2 regions of the Bacillus sp. z50 genome follow, and region 1 is predicted to be linked to the other one. Evidence: riboswitches for the same ligand, from Rfam matches in the RefSeq annotation. Region 1 holds a riboswitch; the other holds the start of a gene.
The links. Region 1 has a riboswitch for preQ1 ahead of queF (preQ(1) synthase). Riboswitches for the same ligand answer to the same signal wherever they lie in the genome.
Positions count from the first base shown of each region.

Region 1 (9,099 bases):
ATCTTCATCAATTCTTATTTATCTACCATTTTGTAATTTTCAAAGTGCCAACTCAATAACAACTATTATTTTCTTTTGAGCATCCATTGGTAAACTAACCTTCCACCCTATTGGAATGGCATTGTTCGTTAAATTATTCTTAAATACCAGGTGTAACATTATATATTTTTCTACAATAAACTCTCGTTTCACTCTCTATGCTTATCTCATTTATTAAGTATGGGTCAATTCAGTCCTTCTACTGATTGATATTTAATAAATATTTCCAAATATTATTGTATAATCTGTTCTAAATACTGTAAAATTTAATTGTCTGAATATTTAACGGTTTCTATTTAGGGGTTTTGTTATTTTGCGCAGATACTACTCAAAGGGGGATTTTTTAATGGGTTGGGATTACGAATATGATGTAGTAGTAGTCGGTTCTGGAGCAACAGGTTTTTCTGCCGCCATTACTGCAAAAAAAGAGGGATTAAGTACACTGCTAATTGAAAAGGAAAAGCATTTTGGAGGAGCTTCTGCTTTATCAGGCGGCGGTGTATGGGTTCCGAATAACAGATATTTAGTTGAGGCTGGTGTAGCCGATAGTTTTGAAGAGGCTAAATTATATTTAGATTCCACTGTAGGTGATTTAGTAAGTGATACAATTAAAGAAACCTATTTGAAAAAAGGGATCGAAATGCTGGATTATATGCATAATTTAAGCCCACATATGAGATTCTCCTATGCAAATAATTACTCTGACTATTACCCGACACATCCGGGTGGAAAAGGGATCGGCCGGTCGATCGAGCCCAAAGTAATTGATTTAAATAAATTAGAAGATTGGAAGAGCAAGCTTCTCCCTCCTGCTATGGATACAAAAGGTTTCGTTATGACAGGACAGGATTTCGTTAAAGTGAATATGATCACCAGGTCCTGGGCAGGAAAAAGAGCTTCTTTAACAATTGGATGGCGATTAATTAAGCATAAATTATTCAAAAAAGATTATGCCGCATTAGGTAGAGCTTTAATAGCTCGATTGGCTCTAACTTACAAAGATTTAAACGGTGAAATTTGGCTTGATTCACCATTTGTTGATTTTATTTACGAAAACGATAAAGTAACAGGCCTAATCGTAAACAAAAACGGTAAACAAGTAACAATCAAAATCAATAAAGGCTTAATTTTTGGATCAGGTGGATTTTCTCGGGATCAAGAAAAGAGAGATAAATATCTTCCAAGTCCACAAGATGTGAGTTGGACAAGCTCACCAAAAGGTCAAACTGGTGATATTATTGAGCCTTTCGCAAAATTGAATGCGAAGTTTGGTTTAATGGACAGAGTTTGGGGTGCACCTACTGTCATTAATCATTTGGGTATGCCATTTTTCTTAGTAGCGGATAGAGGCTTGCCGAATATGATTATCGTTGACCAAGACGGAAATCGATATATTAATGAACCGACTCCATATCATGAATTCGTTGATAAAATGTATGAACATAATGAAAAAACAGACGGTAAAGCCATCACTTCCTGGATTATTTTAGATGCAAGAGCCAAGAAAAGATATATATTTACTGGCCTATTCCCCGGGCAAGATTTCCCTCAAGCATACTATGAGAATGGTGTTGTTTTGAAAGGAAATACAGTCGAAGAATTAGAAAACAAATTAAATATTCCACAAGGAAATTTAGTTAAAACAATGAACAGATTCAATGAATTTGCACGAAACGGAAAAGATTTAGATTTCCATAGAGGAGAAACACCACATGATCGATATTACGGGGATCCTTCTTTGCCAAATCCAAATTTACTTGAAATCAATGAGGCTCCCTACTATGCAATGAAAGTCTACCCAGGGGATATCGGCACTAAAGGCGGGGTAGTTACGGACGAATTAGCAAGAGTTGTTAAAGAAGACGGTACAGTATTTGATAATGTATACGCTTGTGGTAACTGTTCATCATCCATTATGGGTCATTCTTATCCTGGGCCAGGAGCAACATTGGGACCGGGTATGACCTTTGGTTATGTAGCTTCCATGCACTGTAAGGATAAAAAATAAGAGACTTTTTAAACCCAGACAAAAGCATTTGAACAACTAAAGTTCTTATGCTTTTGTTATTTCTATTAATATCTCTTTTCTTTTATACAAAAGGAGAAAATACCTCCATTTTTAAAATGATTAACCATACTAAAGACCGTTCCATGGTAATACAGACAAAAAGAACAACCAGATACTTTTTCTTTTTTACTCAGTGCTTCATTCACGTTTTTTAGATTCTTTGGAAATTCATATGCCAGTTCTCAAAAAAATTATTCATGTTGTTCTCCACCTTCGTTCTTCATTAATGCAACGCTTCTAACTGGTAATTATTTGTAAATGGAAATTACAGTAAAATACCTTTCCCTTCCATGCTACAATAAGATCCTAATTTCACCAAAGGAGTGCACAACAGTGATGAAGCGATTTTTCATTATTATGTTTGGAGCGTTGTTGTTGACGGCTTGTTCGAACGCAACAAAAGACACAAACAATGAAACAACTTCTACCACCACTAACGTTCAAGAAAACGATCAGCAGGAAGTCAACTTGGAATTCACCCAAGAAAAATATTATATCGAAACCGGTGATGACACGACCATTTACTACTATGCCGAACTGGAAAATACCAGCAACATCCCAGCAGTGTTGTATTCTTCTGACTTAGCGGCAGAAGACAAAGACGGAAATGTATTAGGTGCCCAAATGGGCGGAAGCAGTTACCCGCACATTGTCAATCCAGGGGAGAAAACCTATATTTCGAATACCCTCTTTATTGAAGAACCTATCAAACAAGAGAACATCGCCAAAGTGTATTGCGTGCCTGAGTATGACAAGGCATCTGAGGAATATGTCGGTGTTAATGTGGAAAACCCTGTATTAAAAGAAGATGAGTACAAAATGTACACAGTAACAGGCAAACTTGTGAATTCGACAGATGAAGAGTTTGATGCATCCTATGCAGCCGTTTTACTAGATGAAAATAACCAAATGGTCGCAGTCTTGTCAGGCTATGCGGACAGCTTGAAAAAAGGCCAACCAAAGCCATTTGAAACGTATGAATATCTGCCAGAAGCGGTAAAAGGAAAAGTCAAAAGTGTAAAAGTGATTTCCTGTAAACATTAAGAAATAAAAGCGGTTCCCGTGTGATCTGATTCAAGAAATTTAGACATATATAATTAGGCTGCTTCAAGACCTGAGTTCTGTATTCAACTGGACTCAGGTCTTTTAATTTCGCCTTCATTTGTTTTTGTGATTGTAATAATGGATATAGTCCGCCATTTCTTTCTCAAAATACTCCAAACTCTTAAATTCCCGGAGAAAAAGAAGCTCGGACTTCAATAAGCCCTTAACCGTATCGGAAAAGCCATTTGATAGTTCTTTTTGTTTATTGTACTTTTTTATACTTTCGCCAGATATTTTTCTTTATAAGACAACCCTTGCCCTAATAGATATGCACCAATCATTTGCATAACCGTTTTCACGATAATCTGACCAATAATTGCAGCTGGTACAGCTGACCAAGGAATATATCCAGCTCCTAATGGGCTTAGTCCTACAATGACGAACACAACTGAATCTAATAAACCACCAACCATTCCACTATAAAAGACACGCCAAGCCATCGGAAGTTTTAAACGTGTATAAATTTCTGTATCTGTTGTTTCTGCGATTAAGAATGATAGCGCAGAGGCTGCGACGATAATTAGAGTATCTCCTAATAAATAAGATGCAGTTGCTGATAATACTAAAGCTAAGAAAATAAAACCATAGGTCCTCTTACGACCAAGTTTATTTTGAACCAAATCACGGAAGATAAAGGTTGCACCAATTAAGAACGATCCCATTGGAATAATGAATATCCAAAATTCTAATGGAGCAAAGCGCGCTGTCAGTACATTTGCCGTTACAATTGATACTAAATAGAATAGAATGCGTATCATATTGATCCTCCTATATGCTGTTTGGTATGTAAATATGTGTGCATTCCTTGCAGACGCAGCTTACAAGCGGGACATTCACCACAGCCGTCCGCTTTAATACCGTGATAACACGTTAAGGTCTTTTCTTTCACAAAATCAAATGCACCTAATTCATCTGCTAAGGACCATGTTTCTGCTTTGTTCAACCACATTAAAGGTGTGTGTATAACAAAGGCTTCTTCCATTGATAAATTGATTGTGACATTAAATGATTTTATAAAAATATCACGACAATCTGGATATCCGCTAAAATCTGTTTCACAAACACCTGTAATAATATGCTTTGCACCAATTTGTCTCGCTAATACACCTGCAAAAGATAAAAATAATAAATTGCGACCCGGTACAAACGTTGATGGCAACTCTCCTTCCGCACCATCCTTCACCTCAATATCAGCGCGTGTTAATGCATTCGGAGCAAGTTGATTAAGTAATGACATATCTAAAATATGATGATGGACGTTTAATTCATTAGCGATTTGTTTTGCACATTCAATTTCTAATGCATGTCGTTGCCCATAATTAAATGTCACAACCTCTACCTCTCCAAAATTTTTCATTGCCCAGAACAAGCATGTCGTACTATCTTGTCCGCCGCTAAACACGACTAATGCTTTTTCTTGCTTCATGATCTTTCCCCCCTCCCAAGATAAAAGGATTTTAACGAATTGTGGTAACACTCAGTTAGCGATTATCAATTTTTTCGGGATATAAATCGTGATTCATTAAGCGATGATTTGCGATTTCTTCATATTTCGTACCTGCACGGCCATAGTTACACCAAGGGTCGATTGATATACCCCCGCGTGGAGTAAATTTGCCCCATACCTCGATATAACGAGGATCCAGCAGTTTAATTAAGTCATTCATAATGATATTGACACAGTCTTCGTGGAAGTCTCCATGATTGCGGAAACTAAATAAATATAATTTTAGTGACTTACTTTCTACAATTTTTTTATTTGGAATATACGAAATATACATGGTCGCAAAATCCGGTTGCTGCGTAATTGGGCAAAGACTTGTAAACTCAGGGCAATTAAACTTAACAAAGTAATCACGGTCTGAATGTAAATTATCTACAGACTCTAATACTTCAGGTGCATAATTAAATGCATACTTCACATTTTGATTTCCCAATAACGTTAAATCCTCTAATCCTTCTGTTTGTTGTCGACCAGACATAAATAACCCTCCTTGAATTAGATATCTAATCATTCCAAGGAGGGCCATACTCTTTTTCTATAAAAATAACTACTTAGAAAGTCAAAAAAGCCACGTCCAATATATGGACATGGCGAGAATGACATGTATCCATAGTTTTTTATAGAGGGTATCCGCTATGAACCTCTCCTGAAAATCTTCAGATATTATTTTAATTACATCTTATCATATCACACCCGATAATGGTTATAAAAGGAAAAAAGTTAACAGATGTAAGTTGAATCACGGGTGTTTCATAAAATATGGAGCTGAGCTAAAAATGATAAACACAAGTTAGACGATAAAAGTATTTTGGCAATTTTACACAAATAAATGGCCAGATGACTATTATCTAAAGGTTTGATGGTTTATTAATCAAACTCAATTATTTCTTTCTCCTTCGGTTTTTCATATCATACGAACCAGACTTGTATACAAGTTCTTGTATCGCTATTACTGGTTATGTTACTATTTTATATACTTATATTACGTATCGGAGGAAACATATATGATTATCGATCAGTTATCAAATGCTCCATTATATGATGGAGTGCATCCTAGATTAAAGAAAGCCTTCGCTTTTTTAATGGAAAATGATTTGCAAGCCTTGCCGGTAGGAAAGTATGAAATTGAAAATGACAAGGTCTTCGTAATGATTCAAGAGTATGAAACAAAGCTCATTGAAGACTGTCGCCTGGAAGCTCATTACTCATATACGGATATCCAATACGTCATTAAAGGCGAGGAAAGAATGGTTTATACAAATAAGGAAGATACAGAAGTCGTAGAGGAACAAAAAGAAAATGATGTTATGTTCTTGAATGGCGAGGGTAATCATCTTATCGTGAAAGAAGGATGTTTTGCTGTGTTTATGCCCCAAGATGCTCATATGCCAGGTGTTTGTGTGCAACAACCGCAAACTGTAAAAAAAGCAGTAGTAAAAGTATTGTGTGATTAATGGAAGAGGCAAAATCAATTCATGATTTTGCCTCTCTTAATCTTTGTCGTGATTGCGGAAAGTTTTTCAACGACCTAACTAACACTCCTATATCTGGCACTCGTTATCTTGGAAAGTGGTCTACTTTCTTTCATTTAATAGTTGAGGGTTACACCTTGCCGAAGATTGCCAAAAGACTAAAAATCCATTTGTCTACCGCATTTTACTGGCGACATAAGGTGCTTTTTGCCCTTCGTTCATTGGGATTTCAAACTTTAAAAGGAATTATCGAAAGCGATGAGACCTTTTTCAAAGAGTCTTTCAAAGGCCGAGAAGTAATTGATAGAAAGGCTAAGAAGCGTGGAGGTAGAGATGAACCAGCCTCAAACATATTTCTACAAGTAGGGGGTGAACAGTTTAGCGGACGGGATCATTTGTCCCACTGCCCCTTACGTTCTACCCTGGCCACTGATAGATTAAATTCAAATGAAAAAAGTTCAACCAGAAAGTTCTGGCTGAACTATATAATACGAACCTGCCCCTTTACTTCAACAAGATATTCAACCACAAAAAAGCATTAATCTTTCTAGGATGAACGCCACTGTTTAATAATTTGGGATCTAACCTGTCCCACTGCTCGGGCAGGAATCGCCCGTCTTTCACTGCCATCCTGTCTTTGTATAATCAACATTGATATATAAAAGATCCTTATTTATAAATTTCTAGCAGCGTCTTTTATAGCCAAATCTCCGAGGAATGAATTTGTTTATTTATTTTTACCGTTTTTTTCGTTGCCGTGTTTAAAGTTCCCTGTAATTTTAGCTAATAAAAGCTGTACTTCCATTATATCTTCTGCTGCATTTAATTTTTCTATAAGTTGCGCAGCCTTCCCATCCTTTACAATTTTGATTTGCTTGCCTTCGTAATAGATGATCACTGTCCCTTTTTTCGTTATTTGGTAATTGAATGGCTCTTCCTTTAATCTGTTGCGTTTATCTATTTCACTCACCATATTACCCCCTAATCGTTCGACAAAATAGCTTACAAGCCATTTTGTATAAATATATTCTCTTTGAGGACATTCTTTCTTGAACTTAATTATAATGCCTTGGTCAAGCTTGATGTCTTTATATATGTCGTTTATTTTCCCGGTGGTATGTAAAACCATTATTATATATATGTCTTTAAAAATAATATAAGTCCTTTTTTCGCTAACCTGCCCCGTTTGTTCAATAAGCTACTATAATCTAACCGTACCATAAAATGGATATAAATCAACCTTTTTTATAAAGCAACAATCTTTACGAAAACAGCCTATTTTTAAGACGAAGAGTATTTAAAATGGCTTCGATTTGAGAGAACATATTGAAGTTTGACGAACGACAAGCCATCTTGAAATGCTAAAAATCCCTTTTCTCCTAGCAGAAAAGGGATTTGGATTTTGGCTAAAAGACCTTTTTGAAAGTGGTTGAAGCATGGTCGGTCAAAATGTGTGCGGTAGATGAAAGCATATTCCCGACAATAAAGGATAAGAAAGACAACTTATGTTGAATAACGAATTCCTCTAAATGATTGATATAAATTCCATATGGCACATCTGTCAGGATACTCATCGCTCCTGCTCCCAGCATGATCCAAGCCATCACATACAGATATCTGATGATATCTCCAATCACATACCCATGTGTCCAGATGGAGCGATGCTTAAATTTTTGGTAGGGAATCCACATGAACCGTAAGAATCCCCACCTCCGATACGGATTGCTTTTTATATCCAAATCAGGGTTCATCCAATAAGTGCCGAAGAGATATCCTATAATCACGGAAATCCCATGCACATATTGTTGAGAACTGATCAATACGGCCCCAATTCCAATAGCTAAAAATACTAGGTTTATTTTCTTATGCGCTTTCCCGTTTGCCACCCTAATCCTCCGTTTTGTTCTTTTATGACGGTTCTCCTGAACCAGCCATTGTTTTCCATTATAGGGGATAATCAGAGCTGGGAACACATTTTCGCTCAAAACAAGTGTTCGCTCTTCTGTTCGTCGTCGAAAAAACAAAAAAGCCAATAATTTTGGTTTTTTATCTAGGCATGATTCAGAATTGTAGAATGAATTTTCCCAGATTCAAAAGTCGCATTACTTCTTTTGAATAAAAGAAATAATATCAATATATAGAGCTGTCATTTCTTCTGGTGTTTTGTCTAAACCATTTTGAACCCATTGTTCGACTAATCCTAAAAAAGCAGATGTGATAAAAGATAAAAAATATTCCATAGGGGCCTTTAACCTTGCATTAATGCTATCATTTTTCTCTAAATTCAAACGTACTTTTTCTGAAAAGGCATCCCTGAATCTAATATGAAAACCTGCTCTACCATGATTGCTTAAGAAAATTTTTAATATTGGTGCATGCATTTTAATTGAACTAAATAGAGAAGCAGCTATTTGCTCTTGTCCATTTTCAAATGTATGTATGGAAGAGTAGCGAGATTGTAATTCGTCAATATGATTTCCTAAATCTCTAAACAATTGTTGTTCTATTTGATCAAGCAAATCGAATTTATCTTGATAGTGTAAATAAAAAGTTCCTCGATTAATTTGTGCGGTTTTTGTTATATCCCCGATCGTAATTTGTTCAAACGGCTTATTCTCTAAAATTTGCAAAAATGACATTTGAATTAGTTGTTTAGTTTTACGGTTTTTTTCTTCATAAATACTCACAAAAATCCCTCTATTTCTAAAAATGAACAAGCTGTTCACTTTTGTTCATTGCTTCTGTTTATACCTTGATTATAAAATGAATAAATATTACTGAACAATATGTTGTTTATTAAGAAAGGAAGAAATTGATTGAGATTATTTAAAGAAAAATTAGCTTGGGCTGCTCCTATTGCAGTAATTTTAATTATTGCGTTATTCTCATTAAATTTATTTGCTCAAGGTAAC
Region 1 is NZ_JBZFQL010000001.1:339,030-348,128, forward strand. Features, by position in the region: gene AC4G3N_RS01505 (FAD-dependent oxidoreductase) at 386-2,047, shown strand; gene AC4G3N_RS01510 (hypothetical protein) at 2,441-3,151, shown strand; partial or broken gene AC4G3N_RS01515 (IS3 family transposase) at 3,216-3,376, opposite strand; gene AC4G3N_RS01520 (VUT family protein) at 3,427-3,966, opposite strand; gene queC (7-cyano-7-deazaguanine synthase QueC) at 3,966-4,637, opposite strand; gene queF (preQ(1) synthase) at 4,693-5,193, opposite strand; PreQ1 riboswitch class I at 5,319-5,365, opposite strand; gene AC4G3N_RS01535 (NanQ anomerase/TabA/YiaL family protein) at 5,720-6,169, shown strand; partial or broken gene AC4G3N_RS01540 (transposase) at 6,211-6,525, shown strand; gene AC4G3N_RS01545 (hypothetical protein) at 6,915-7,157, opposite strand; gene AC4G3N_RS01550 (metal-binding protein) at 7,594-8,172, opposite strand; gene AC4G3N_RS01555 (TetR/AcrR family transcriptional regulator) at 8,290-8,874, opposite strand; gene AC4G3N_RS01560 (YhgE/Pip domain-containing protein) at 9,004-9,099, shown strand, end outside.

Region 2 (9,099 bases), on a different contig from region 1:
TGAGCAGAATGAGCAAAAATTGTAGCATTTGGCAGGTAAGGACTGATTCTGGACCAAGCTTCATCCACTATACGAATAGCCTCCTGATCATTGTGAACAAGATCCATTTTATTTAATAAGAAATGAATTGGCAGATCTGGCACTTGTTCATGAAGGGCCATAACAATTTCGCGTTCTTTGTTTGTAAATGGATCATTTACATCTAATACAAGTAAAAGACCATCTGCCATATTCAAATAACGGCGTACTTCCTGGATTTTATTATTTGCAATACTGAATCCGGGAGTATCGATGATTGCTATTTGATTTTCGGCCAAGAATTGACTCGGAAGATGGTATTCAATGATACTTGGCTTGTTATCAACAAAGTTTCTGTTTGAAACCTTATCTTCAAGTTCCTCTAAATTTAGTGGATTAATCGAAGAGTCTGTCACTTCCATTATGCTTTCTTCTTCGGCATTTTTAAACATGATAGCCGATGAAGTTGGTTTATCAAATAACTCTTCTCCTAAAATAGAATGAATTAAGGCAGATTTACCGCTACCGCTAGTTCCGGCAATCATAATATGCTGTACATTTACATCTAATAATTCATCAATAATCCATTTTTGTCTTTCGCTGACAGATAAATTATTTTGATTTGCCCATTGATCAATTTCCTCAAATAATCGAACGCTATCCTCCAAGCCATTCCGGTTATTTTCAGCCTGCATTAATACTCTCTCTGCATGATCAATATCTATTTGACCTATCATACCAGGAAAATTATCGTTCCATGCCAATATAGCAGAAGAAGCTAAAAGAGCATGCTTCCTATCTGTTATGCGAATCCAGTTACGTAATAAACTTGGTAATAAGCCCTTTAATGTTTTTAATAATTTATGTCCATTAATTAATTCGAAGTAACCCTCTTTAAATAAGAAAGATAAATCTGACCATGGTTCGGGATGAACAAGTTCCAGATCCTGCAGTAAATCATTAAATCCCTGAACCCATTGCAAATATGCCGGTTCGCCCTTATAGCTGTTCCAAAGAGATACTGCAAGTTGTTCAAATTGACCGCTATCTATGGAATAGAGCTTATGTAATACTTGGTAAAAATAGCCAGGTTCCATATTTTTCGTTACACCCTGATCAATATAGGACTGCAGAACATCATACCAAAGCAATGACTCCGTACGGATGGATTCATTTACTGCAAGTTCAACTGCACTATTCCAATCACGTTGCTCTTCAAAGAATGAACGTGCTATTTCTGTTACTTGAGAGTCATCTGGATTCAACTTAACTACCTTTTTAATCGTTTTATCAGCCAGTTCAGTTTTATCCAATTTCGTATATAGAGCAAATAATTGCAATCCAACTTCGGTATTCAATATAATCGAGTCTGATTCGATAGATTTATATAGCTCTTCAGCGTTTTTATACATAGCCATTGCAAAGTAAGCATCCGCCATATTCTTTATAGCCCAAGGCGCCAGGTCATTGCTAACCTTTTCCCATTTAAAAATGGATGTCTCATAGTCTTTATAATGGAAATAAAGCTCTCCCTGAGCAAATCTAAGCGTTGATAGCTCAGGCAATTCCTTTTGTTGTTCTGCCAAAAATTCTTCACTTATTATAAGCAACGGATTCGCCGCATTATCGTTTGTTAATAAGGTTTTATATAAGGACTTTTCAATCAAGTTATTTTCATTATTCATCATACGACCCCTCCCTGGTTCTCTCACACAAATTTGTTCAATAGAATAGTTTATAACTTATATAGTGTAATAAAATTTGATTGCAAAACGGTTTCGGTAAAGTTTCATCTTCAATACAATATGATAGCAAAATGGAACATTTGTCATATTTGAAATAAATATATTAATAGATTATATCCTATACCCTCAGAAAATTAACTAAAACAATTCGTGTTTTTTATTTTTCTCCAATTAATTATACCAGTATATCGTTATCTTAATCACGATTCATTTCACCTTACAATAGAATAAGCCCATGATTATGAAAATCACAGGCTTACTTTTTGGTTAGTTATTTCCACCAATTATCGTGAATGGATGCAGGCATTTGACGTTTGTGTTCTGTTTTTAAATATTGTTTTTCAATTTTTAATGCAGCTTCAGCATCGACTTTACGGCCTTCCAAATAGTCGTCAATCGTATCATATTTTAAGCCAAGCTCTGTTTCATCAGCTTGCTGCGGTTTATTATCCAGCAAATCGGCAGTCGGCTCTTTCATATAAAGTCTTTCCTCAGCTCCCAATTCTTTAAGCAATTCTCTGCCCTGGCGCTTAGAGAGACCCGATAAAGGAAGAACATCAGCTCCGCCGTCTCCATATTTTGTATAAAAACCTGTCACTGCCTCAGCAGCATGGTCTGTACCTATTACCAGAAGTCCATTTTGTCCACCAATGGCATATTGCGCAATCATACGAAGCCTTGCTTTCACATTCCCTTTATTAAAATCGGTTAATGCTTCATTAGTTGCTTCTTTGTATTGATCTGTAATGACATCGACAGTAGACTTGACATTAAAAGTAATACTTTCATCTGGTTTAATAAATTGCAGAGCACGCTGAGCATCATCTTCATCTTGCTGTACTCCATATGGAAGTCTGACAGCAATAAATTTAGCCGCAACCCCTTCCTCACGCAGTTCTTCCACAGCCATCTGAGCCAGACGTCCTGCCAATGTAGAATCCTGACCACCACTGATTCCTAGAACAAATCCTTTTGCTCCGCTCTTCTTTAAGTAACTTTTTAGGAACCCAACTCTGTCTTTGATTTCTTCTTTAGGGTTTATTTCCGGTTTAACATGTAATGCTTCAATAATAACTGATTGTAAGCTCATTCCCATTCCTCCTTCAAACACCTATACTATTATTTTCCTTAAATGTTCTCTTTCTAACCTTTTATCATTAAATATATTTTACTCTTATATATAAATTTTTAAATAGCTCATTTAATTAAGAGTGTTATTTTTCATTCTAATACAACACTAATTGGTTCATTATGTAAAAGTTTGTGAAGGAACGAACAATATCACGTTTGTAAAGTTGTTTTTAGTATTAACTTAAAAGGTTCACATATTTTTGTACAAAAAAAGAAACACAGGGATAATGCACCACATTATCAAGCATATGGTATATAAATAAGGTATAGAAAGTTACTGGAACTAAAAACCGCGGATTAGAGCCAGTTAAATCCATATGGGAGTGATTTAAAATGATGAATTGGTTACGAACTAATAAATATGCCTCCGGACTATTATTGATTATAAGACTGTATCTTGGTTATGAATGGATGATTCATGGATTTGAGAAAATTAAAGGCGGAGCATTTGATGCATCCGGATTCCTTGGAAATATTGTTGCTAATCCTGTAACTGGGCCAGACGGAGGGGCACTGTATCCGATTTATGGTTCATTCATTGAAAAATTTGCGATTCCTAACGTAGGGTTAATCAACATCTTAATTCCATGGGGAGAATTTCTAGTTGGGCTTGGGTTACTGCTTGGTGTCTTAACAACTACAGCTGCCTTCTTTGGATTATTAATGAATTTTATGTTTTTATTTGGCGGAACAGTATCTACTAACCCGCTCTACATCATACTGGGAATGGTTATTCTTGTAGCAGGTGCAAATGCCGGCCGATTCGGTGGAGACTATTACGTTCTTCCCTGGATTCGTAAAACTATCTTCAAAAAGGATGACATAAAACCAATCAATACAAAAAAATTAACTCCAAGTCATTAAACTAACGATTAAATAAGAGACGACGCCGAGATTTCTCTCGGCGTCTTTTATTGATTTATGCCAGTCGATCATAACTATACGATGATGTTTTGGCCATGATCCAACTACAATCCTTTGTTGACTAGGCATCTTATTATGCTTATGATTATTTGGTGTCTTCGGAAATACTAAACGTGGTTCGTAACCATCCCACGATAAAAAACTAAGGGAGAGAAAAAAATGAATATTAGAACGCTTGCTGTAAATGGAGTTTTGGCAGCCTTATATATTGCTGTCACTATAATCGTACAGCCAATCGCATTTTCGAACATTCAGTTTCGAGTACCTGAAATGTTCAATCACTTGATTGTATTTAATAAAAAATACATGTATGGGATTGTGATAGGAGTATTTATCTCTAACCTCTTTTTCTCATCAATGGGTGCATATGATTTAATATTTGGTGTTGGCCAATCCATACTAGCATTAACAATCACCATTCTAACCTTCCGATTTGTCCGCAATATTTGGGCAAGGATGGCTATTAATACATTCGTTTTTACTTTTACCATGTTCTTAATTGCTATAGAGTTAAATATTGTTTTGAAACTTCCTTTCTGGTTTGCATGGGCAACAACCGCAGCTGGAGAATTAGCAGTCATGACAATTGGTGCTCCAATTATGTATGCTCTCAATAAACGTATTAATTTCTCAAAATTAATCTGACTTAATAATCCAAGCTTGGTCCTTTATCGGATCAGGCTTTTTATTATGTAAAAATATTCCCTGAACATTTCAAAATCCTGCCACAAAAAAAATGCTTAATATGTAGTAAAGTAGGGTACATTTGAATTATAGAATATAGAAGGAGTGGATTATAGAATGGAAAAAAAATTAAAAGAATTAATAGATGGTTTAAATGAAGATCTAGCAAACGAATATGCTGCATCAATCATGTATTCTAGCTATGCGGCAATGGTTTCTGGTTTATACAGACAAACACTGAAACCTTTCTTTGAAGGTGAAATAGCCGATGAACAGGGACATGCTTTATATCTTGCAGAAAAAATCAGTACATTGGGTGGAACACCAACTGTAACACCAGCAGAAGTTAAACAAACCACTGATGTTAAGGTAATGCTTGAATCTGCCTATCAGGCAGAAAAAGATACAATAGATCGCTACGAAACACGCAAGAAACAAGCTGAGGAATTAGGCTTAACTGAATTAGTTGTCAAACTAGAAGATCTTATCTCCGATGAAACAGGCCATATGGAAGAGATTGGCCGCATTCTTAGTGACTCCAGATTTGATTAATTCTTAACAATCTGCAACATGTTTAACACAGGGATAGAACCGTGATTCTGACAAGCAGAATTACGGTTCTTTTTATAGCTATTACTTCGGTAATGGGATTTCAAATTCTGTCTTTTTACCATTAAATAAATCTTTACCTTCACTGTTTAGGAATGGCCCAAACTCCAATTTTAAATTTCGTGTAATTAAGAACAAATCCTTGTCTATTAAAAAGACATGAAGCTTTTCACTAGATGTTCCGGCAGCAATTTCTCCTTGTTGGCTCGGCTCCAGATTTGTTTCTGGCAGATAGGTTATTTGATTATCGTTCCCTCTTAAAAAAGAACGAATGGATTTAAATATTAATGGTTGTTTGAAATTGTTCACAAGCTTTATTTTCATGGTAAGTATGATACTGTCTCTTTCATTTAAATTTTTGAACTTTGATTTAGTTTCCTCTGATGGGGTTATCTCAGCATACTGTATACCTTCTAACGTAATGATTACGTCCTCAATATTTTTAGTGTCATTCATTTTTAAATTTTCATATAGTATCTTTTTCACACCCATATTGCCAGAAGTAAATCGATCTTGATACACCTCAGAGGATACAGATGGCTCTTCTCCTTTTGATGCCACGCCATTTTTTGTTTCTTTATCTTCGGTACCTTCTTTATTATCCGTACTTACATCTTCTGTAGTTTGATTCTTTTTATTATCCTTATTTATCGTCTCTTCTTTTTCGCTTCCACATGCTGATACTCCTAAAATAAGACATGCCAAAAATATAAACCTCAGTCCCTTTTGCACGATTCAACCTCCAATACTTTTTATTGTAAAATTGTAGTTAATCTATACATTTGCTTATGTCTTAATATTCTAAGCATAAACGCCCTTTTCCTATCTATCCCACATAATTGTTTTAACAGTGCAGTCGAAACAAAATAAAAAAGGATTGTCCGAGACAATCCTTATACTTTCTAGTCAATTATTACTTCGTAAAAATTTTCGTTACCAAAAGACCTGCCACAAAAGTTATACAACATAGCAGTATAGTACCTATTCCTGTTGGCAATCCAGGAACGATTACAAATATAGATCCAATAATCAACCCCATTATGACTGCAAACGTCATATGTGGATATGCCCTCAGTAAAAAGCTAATTGCTTTACTGCTCACAATAAAGCCAACCACTGCTCCAGCCCCTACAAGTATAATAATTGTAAAGTTTAAATCTGATAAAGCAGAAATAACAGTTGAATAAACACCGAGCAACAATAATATAAACGAGCCACTAATACCTGGAAGCAGCATAGCCATACTTGCAAGCCAGCCGGAAAAGAATAATCCAAGCCCAGATAAAAGCGTTACATCAGATATAACAACAGATTCATTCGGCTTCAGGAAACCTAGTGCTGCCATCATGATCGCGACCAAAACGACAACCACAAAATGCTTTCCTGTAAAGTGTTTTTTCACCTCTGCCTGTCTTATAATAAATGGCAGTACACCGATGATTAACCCTACAAAAAAGAATTGTGTCGGTTCATGATGATGCTCTAGCAAATAATCAATCAATCGGCTAAACGTCAGTATAGTAAACCCCATACCGATTGCCAGTGGCAATAAAAAGCCCAGATACCTTCTCCAATCACGGCTAAAAAAGCCACTGATTGATAATAATAAGCGATCATAAATACCTAATATAAACGCTATGGTTCCTCCACTTACACCGGGAATTAAATCACTGATTCCCATTAACATACCACGATATATGTTTTTCCATTCCATTATCTTCAGTCCTTATTTTTTTATTTCACTATAATAGTTTACAAAATAAGAACTAGTAAAAACAATGGCACATAATACAAATTTAATGATGTTTCTTTATTCCATTAAAATGGATATAAGATAATATCAATATAACAATATCAAATAATGTCACATTTATACTTACTCTTATTATAATAAAAAACAAGCATGCTAGAACTGCATGCTTTGCGAGAATATCATCACCTTAACGACGAACCTGGAGTATTACCTTTCCTGTTGTTTTCCTCGATTGCAGTAGCTCATGTACTTTCGCTGCTTCCTCAATCGGATGGACTTCACCTATTATTAATTTTAATTTTCCCTCTTCTAGGAATGAAAAGAGATCACGCATGCTCGGCAACAGCAATTCTGGTTTTCTCATAATTTGCGGAAGAAAGAATCCAATGACCGACTGGTTTCTCGCCATTAAGGATGAGGGGTGCATCACGGCCTGTTCTCCGCTTGCGACACCATATATCACCAATCTCCCGAACGTAGCTAAGCATTTCAGTGTCTCCTTAAAAACATCACCGCCAGCCATTTCGAGCGCCACATTAACTCCACGGCCGTTTGTCGCTTCCAGCACGTCTTTATACCAACCCTCTTTTGTATAGTTGATACATACATCAGCTCCCAGAGAACGTGCAAGCTCCAGCTTTTCTTCCGTGCTGGCAGTTGCAATTACCTTACCGGCGCCCATTAATTTAGCCAATTGGACTGCTAAAGTCCCAACTCCTCCAGCTGCTGCATGAACGAGAACGGTTTCACCCTCTTGCAATTGCCCCATTGTTTTTAAAATATGGTAGGCACTCAAACCTTGAAGTGGGAGGGCGACCGCTTCTTTTAAATCCAGTTCTTCTTTCAGGAGAATTACGGACCGAGCCTCTGCAACAGCATACTCAGCATATCCTCCAGATTCAATCAGCGTGACCACTCTTGCTCCAATGTTTACGTTTGTCACTTCTGAGCCAGTTTCGACTACAACCCCGGCAACTTCTGCTCCTGGCACAAAAGGAAGTTTGGTTGGTACAACATATTGGCCTTCGCGTCTGGCAGTATCTGCATAATTCACACCAACTACATGTATTTCAATTAATACTTCATATGGACCAGGTTTCGGCCTATCTAATTCGACCATTTTTAATACTTCTGGTCCTCCGTACTCAGTAAATTGAATGGCTTTCATAATACATACTCCCTTTCTCTTATTTGCCGGTAAACTGCGGCTTTCTTTTTTCTTTAAATGCAGATACACCTTCTTGATGATCCTCCGTGGCTATCATCATCGTTTGAGTGATACGTTCTCTCTCTAGGACATCTTCGAGAGTAGCCGTAAAAGAATAATCAATCAGTTTTTTCATTTGCCCATATGCTTTTCCTGGACCATGGGATAACATAGTCGCATATTGAATCGCCTCATCACGCAAAGCTTCCAAAGGTACAAGTTTATTAATAACCCCAAGTTCATATAAACGTTCTGCTGGTATAGGTTCAGCTGAAAAGAAAAATTGTTTCGCCAAATGCGGACCAACTAAGCGTGGAAGAAAATAGGAACCTCCTGCATCCGAAATAAGGCCAACCTGTGAAAAACTTAAAACGAACTTACTTCCCTCAGCGGCCACAATCAAATCGGAGGCTAGCGCCAAATTAAAAGCGGCCCCTGCCGCAAAACCATGTACCGCAGCAATAATAGGAGTTTCAATCTCCTTCATCGTTAAAATACATTCATTTATGACTCCTAAATACTCGTAGGTAGTAGCTGCTGATTTGGTTCCCATCGTTTTTACATCTCCGCCGGCACTAAACGCCCGGCCTGCTCCGTTTAAAATAATCACTTTCACATTAGGATTTTTATCAGCTTTTTTTAATTCACTAATTAGTCCTGTTATCATTTCCGGACTAAAAGCATTCAAGCTTTCAGGTCTATTTAATGTTAATACTAATACTGAACCTATTTCTTTTATTAATAAGTGTTCCATCATCCATCTCCCTTTCTCTTTTAAGTGATCATCCATCCCCCATCGACCAGTACATCTGTACCAGTCATGTATGAAGCTTCACTCGATGCTAAAAAGGCAATAACATTGGCTATTTCCTCACTGGTTCCTACTCTTTTCAATGCTGTGTTGCGTTCTATTGATTTCACAAACCGTTCATTCGTTAAAGCCCATTCTGTCAACGGTGTTTCAACAAATCCAGGTGATACGGAGTTTGCACGGATACCATATGGGGCCATTTCAAAAGCAAGTGCCT
Region 2 is NZ_JBZFQL010000005.1:51,833-60,931, forward strand. Features, by position in the region: gene AC4G3N_RS14475 (GTP-binding protein) at 1-1,706, opposite strand, end outside; gene nadE (NAD(+) synthase) at 2,035-2,853, opposite strand; gene AC4G3N_RS14485 (DoxX family membrane protein) at 3,228-3,758, shown strand; PreQ1 riboswitch class I at 3,926-3,970, shown strand; gene AC4G3N_RS14490 (QueT transporter family protein) at 3,978-4,463, shown strand; gene AC4G3N_RS14495 (ferritin-like domain-containing protein) at 4,620-5,054, shown strand; gene AC4G3N_RS14500 (DUF4352 domain-containing protein) at 5,136-5,843, opposite strand; gene AC4G3N_RS14505 (DUF368 domain-containing protein) at 6,025-6,825, opposite strand; gene AC4G3N_RS14510 (quinone oxidoreductase family protein) at 7,052-8,032, opposite strand; gene AC4G3N_RS14515 (enoyl-CoA hydratase/isomerase family protein) at 8,052-8,861, opposite strand; gene AC4G3N_RS14520 (SDR family NAD(P)-dependent oxidoreductase) at 8,846-9,099, opposite strand, start outside.
Region 2: linked by a shared signal. The riboswitch ahead of AC4G3N_RS14490 (QueT transporter family protein) and the one ahead of queF (preQ(1) synthase) in region 1 are both predicted to bind preQ1.